One region of the Lysobacter sp. SCRH-1R genome, then DNA from elsewhere that is predicted to be linked to it. Evidence: riboswitches for the same ligand, from Rfam matches in the RefSeq annotation. Region 1 holds a riboswitch; the other holds the start of a gene.
The links. Region 1 has a riboswitch for cobalamin ahead of btuB (TonB-dependent vitamin B12 receptor). Riboswitches for the same ligand answer to the same signal wherever they lie in the genome.
Positions count from the first base shown of each region.

Region 2: linked by a shared signal. The riboswitch ahead of AC3ANK_RS15635 (ribonucleoside-diphosphate reductase subunit alpha) and the one ahead of btuB (TonB-dependent vitamin B12 receptor) in region 1 are both predicted to bind cobalamin.

Region 1 covers NZ_CM173227.1:3,622,066-3,624,529, reverse strand. The annotation lists gene btuB (TonB-dependent vitamin B12 receptor) at 1-1,046, opposite strand, end outside; cobalamin riboswitch at 1,188-1,409, opposite strand; gene AC3ANK_RS16600 (TfoX/Sxy family protein) at 1,610-1,981, opposite strand; gene AC3ANK_RS16595 (GAF domain-containing protein) at 1,978-2,463, opposite strand.
Region 2 covers NZ_CM173227.1:3,411,863-3,414,326, forward strand. The annotation lists gene AC3ANK_RS15630 (phosphoglycerate kinase) at 1-179, opposite strand, end outside; cobalamin riboswitch at 368-657, shown strand; gene AC3ANK_RS15635 (ribonucleoside-diphosphate reductase subunit alpha) at 976-2,464, shown strand, end outside.

The DNA of each region.
Region 1 (2,464 bases):
TCGAGCCAGTCCAGGCCGATGCTGAGCAGGTGCTTCTCGGCGAGGCCGAAATCGCCCTGCAGCGTGGCGCTGTCGCGGTAGGTGCTGAAGTAGTCGAGGTAGGTGTCGCCGAGGTAGTTGTCCGACGCATCGGTGTTGCGGCCGGCGGTCAGGTGCAGGTCGACGCGGCTGTTCGGGTGCCAGCGCAGCTTGCCGCCGACGACCTGCTGCACGGTCTTCGCGCGATCGGTGAAATCGCCGTCGAACTCGTTGTCGCCTTCGTTGCGCAGCGCGTGGCCTTCCAGGCTCCACTGTTCGTCGAACTCGATGCCGCCGCGGACCGACAGTGCATCGCGCGTGTAGCCGTCGCGATCGGGCTGCGAGCCCGGTGCGATGAAGCAGCCCGCGCCGTCGAAGGTCACCGGATCCAGGTAACCGCTGCACGCGTCGATGCCCTGCGTGTGGCTGTACGAGTAGTCCGCGCCGAACCACGCGCGCCCACTGCGACCGCCGAAGCCGGTGGAGAATTCGTTGAGGCCGTTGGAACCGCCGCCGACGCTCACGCGCGGCGCGAAGCCGTTGCGGTCGCGGCGCGTGAACACCTGGATGACGCCGCCGATGGCGTCGGCGCCGTACAGGCTCGAACGCGGGCCGCGCACGATTTCGACGCGATCGATCAGGTCGACCGGCAAGTCCTGCAGCGATGCCAGGCCCGAGGTCGCCGAGCCGATGCGCACGCCGTCGACGAGCACGAGCACGTGGTCGGATTCGGCACCGCGCAGGAACAGCGTGGTGAGCTTGCCCGCGCCGCCCTGGTTCGACAGCGAGATGCCGGCGCGGCCACGCAGCAGGTCCGGCAGCGAACGCGCCTGGCTGCGGCGGATCTGTTCGGCGTCGATCACTTCCACCGGCGCGAGCGCGTCGTTGACGGTGACGGCGGTGCGGTTGGCGGTGACGACGACTTCGTCCAGGTCGGTCGCCTGCGGCGCCGCGTGCGCGAGCAGGGGCAGGGCGGACGCGCAGGCCAGGGCGAGCGCTTGGACGTGGACGGTGCTGCGGAAGGACATCGCGATTCTCCGGCGCGGATCGGGCGCCAACGGCAAAGGGAACGGTTGCCGGAAGAATCGAGGCCGCTACGGGGCGCGGGCGCGCCGACGTCGCCGCCGCGACGCCCTCCGCATCGCAACCAGTGGAGGCCGGCCTGTCGCCAGGCGGCCTGCTTCGTGGCCGGTCTCCGGACTCGCGGGCGAGGACGATGTCCTCCGGCTGCGGCGCCTTCCCGTGCATGCGCACAGTGGCGGTGTGCCGAGCCTGTTGCTCGCTTACCGTTGCGGGGGCAGTGCCGGACTGGCCGTGGTGCGGCGTCACCGGCTTCCCGTTTCAACCCGTGGGCAGGACGCCGGCGGGTCACCTCGAAGCGGGGCGAAGTCTACGGCATTTTCGCGGTTGTGCTTCGTTTGGGTGTTTTTGGGGCTCAGGGGGAGCCGCTGCCTCGGCGTGGAGGGCGCGATAAGGAGGCTGCTAGATCTGGAGCGAGTTGCTTCCAGGGCCGCGGGTGATGCTTCACCCCTCCCCAACTCTCCCTGCAAGCAGGGAAGGGAGCAGAAGCCGAGGCGGTGACGCTACGGACTCACTCCCGATCCGCCGGCTCGTCGAACAACGCCGGCATCGCCATCGAATCCTCGCGTGCCATCTGCGTGGTGGTCACCGGCGCGGCGGCCGGCTTGTAGCGCGGCGGCGGGAGCAGCGCGGTGGCGGCGTCGGCGGCGAGGATCAGTTCGCTGCGGCGTTCGTCGGAAATCTCCTGCCAGTGGCAGTCCTGCAGCGCGCCTTCGATCGCGTACAGCAGGTTCAACGTCGGCTTGAAGCCCGCGCGCTTGACGCGCATGAAGGCTTCCACCGTGCCCACCGCGGCGAGGTCGTCGCGCGTGCGCAGTCCGACCTGGCGCAGCCAGGCGGCGGACTTCGGGCCGATGTTGCGCAGCTTGTCGGTGCTGGTCATTCGAGTGACTCCACGAAAGCCCGCGCGATCGCCTCCAGGCCGTGCTGGTCATCAACGTCGAAACGATCGTGAACCGGACTGTCCAGGTCGAACACGCCGATCAGCTCGCCCTTCGACGACACCAGCGGGACGACCAGCTCGGAGTTCGACGCCGAATCGCAGGCGATATGGCCCGGGAAGGCGTGCACGTCGTCGATCCGCTGGGTCTGGCGAGTCGAGGCCGCCGCGCCGCACACGCCCTTGTCGAGCGGGATGCGCACGCAGGCCGGCAGGCCCTGGAACGGGCCGACCACCAGTTCGGTGCCGTCGAAGAAGTAGAAACCGACCCAGTTGAGCTGCGGCAGCGCGTGATAGACCAGCGCCGACAGATTGGCCGCGTTGGCGATGCGGTCGCGCTCGCCGTGCACCAGCGCGCGGGCCTGCGCGAGCAGCTGTTCGTACTGTTCCGGCTTGCTGCCGCTTAGACTTTCGCTGGTGAACATG
Region 2 (2,464 bases), 210 kb from region 1:
AGGTGCGAGGTGACCATCACGGCGGCGCCCTTCTCCAGCGCCAGTTTCATCGTCGGCAGCGCGGCGGTGATGCGCTGCTCGGAGGTGATCCGGCCGCCCTCGATGGGCACGTTCAGGTCTTCGCGGATGAGCACGCGCTTGCCGGTGAGATCGAGGTCGGACATGCGGACGATGGACATGGGTGCTTCCTCTGCTGCCCTTCCTGCGGAAGGGGTGGGATGGGAGTGACGGGAAGGCGCGGGCCGGCGTGCGATCGCCGCCGCGAAGCCGTGCATTGTCCTCCCCGACACGGGCGCGGGCAAATCGAACGCGATTGCGGTTCTGCGGTTATCCACAACATTTTGCGTTGACGGATCCGGTGAGCCCGCATATGTTGTGGCCCGTCGGTGCCGGCCCTCGCGGGCTGGCTTAAAACGGGAAGCTGGTGGGAATCCAGCACTGCCCCGCAGCGGTATGGGAAACGAAGGTGGCCATGGCACTGGGCGTCGCGCCTGGGAAGCGGCTGCTGGTAGGTGGAGACGGGAAACGAGTCACGAGGACGAGGAACGGGAAACGAGTGAGCGCTCGCAGCGCTTTTCTCCAGGTTCTCGTTCCTGCCCCGCTCGTTTCCGGCTCCAGGTCCCGAGTCCGAAGACCTGCCGACAGCCGCGCGTCGCACACCGCGCGGTGACCGGCCACGGAGTCTTCGGAGGGAAGACGGTCGGTGTCGCTGCACGCGACGGTTCGCGCCGTCGCCCGCCCGCCGTCTCGGGCTGAGCGACACCCCGGATTCACGCTCCGACTCCCGCGCCCGCGTCGTCCTTCGAGGGAGAGGACGGCCAGACGTGCGCCCACGCACCGGAGTCGCCGATGACCACCACCACGCAAGCCCCCGTCGCCACGCCCGTCCGCGAGCCCGCCGCACGCGCGCCCGAAGCGCGTCCGTCCGACCACGAGTCCGGATTCGCGCTCACGCCGCCCGCCGCCAACCTCACCATGACGGTGACCAAGCGCAGCGGCCATCGCGAACCGGTGGACCTCAACAAGATCGTGCGCGCCGTGACGCGCGCGAGCGAAGGCCTCTTCGCGATCGACCCGATGCGCGTGGCGACGCGCACCATCTCCGGCCTCTACGACGGCGCCAGCACGCGCGAACTCGACGAACTGTCGATCCGCACCGCCGCGCTGCTCACCGCCGAGGAGCCCGAGTACGGCCGCCTGGCCGCGCGCCTGCTCGCGGGCGTGATCGAGAAGGAAGTCGCCGGCATCGAGATCCACGCGTTCTCGCAGTCGGTGCAGCGCGGCCACGAGCTGGGCCTGATCAACGACCGCCTGCTCGCCTTCGTGCAGGCGCACGCGCGCAAGCTCAACGACGCGATCGACAACGCGCACAACCAGCGCTTCGACTACTTCGGCCTGCGCACGCTCTACGACCGCTACCTGCTGCGCCATCCGACCGCGCGCACCGTGATCGAAACGCCGCAGCAGTTTTTCCTGCGCATCGCCTGCGCGCTGAGCGAGGACGTCGGCGAAGCACTCGCGCTGTACCGTCGCATGGCGCAGCTGGATTACATCCCGTCCTCGCCGACGCTGTTCAACTCCGGCACCACGCACGAACAGCTCTCCAGCTGCTTCCTGCTCGATTCGCCGGACGATTCGCTCGAAGGCATCTACAGGCGCTACATGGACGTGGCGAAACTGTCGAAGTTCAGCGGCGGCATCGGCCTGTCGTACACGCGTATCCGTTCGCGCGGTTCGCTGATCCGTTCGACGAACGGTTTGTCCAACGGCATCGTGCCGTGGCTGAAGACGCTCGATGCGTCGGTGGCCGCGGTGAACCAGGGCGGCAAGCGCAAGGGCGCCGCGTGCGTGTACCTGGAGCCGTGGCATGCGGACGTGGAGGAATTCCTCGAACTGCGCGACAACACCGGCGACGAGGCGCGCCGCACGCACAACCTCAACCTGGCGAACTGGATTCCCGACGAATTCATGCGTCGCGTGGAGAACGATGGCGAATGGTCGCTGTTCGATCCGGCGAAGGTGCCGCAACTGACCGACCTGTGGGGCGAGGCGTTCGATCGCGCGTATCGCGCGGCGGAAGTCGCCGGACTGGCGACCAAGCAGGTGAAGGCGCGCGACATCTACGCGCGGATGATGCGCACGCTCGCGCAGACCGGCAACGGCTGGATGAATTTCAAGGACAAATCCAACCGCGCCTGCAACCAGACCCTGCGCGACGGCAACGTCGTGCACCTGTCGAACCTGTGCACCGAGATCCTCGAAGTCACCTCGCAGGACGAAACCGCGGTGTGCAACCTGGGCTCGATCAACCTGTCGCATCATGTGGAGGTGTTCGACGACGGCCCGCTGCACGGCGAGGCCGGACGCTTCGATTTCGACAAGCTCGCCGAAACCGTGCGACTGGCCGTTCGCCAGCTCGATCGCGTGATCGACCTGAACTTCTATCCGATCGAAACCGCGCGCC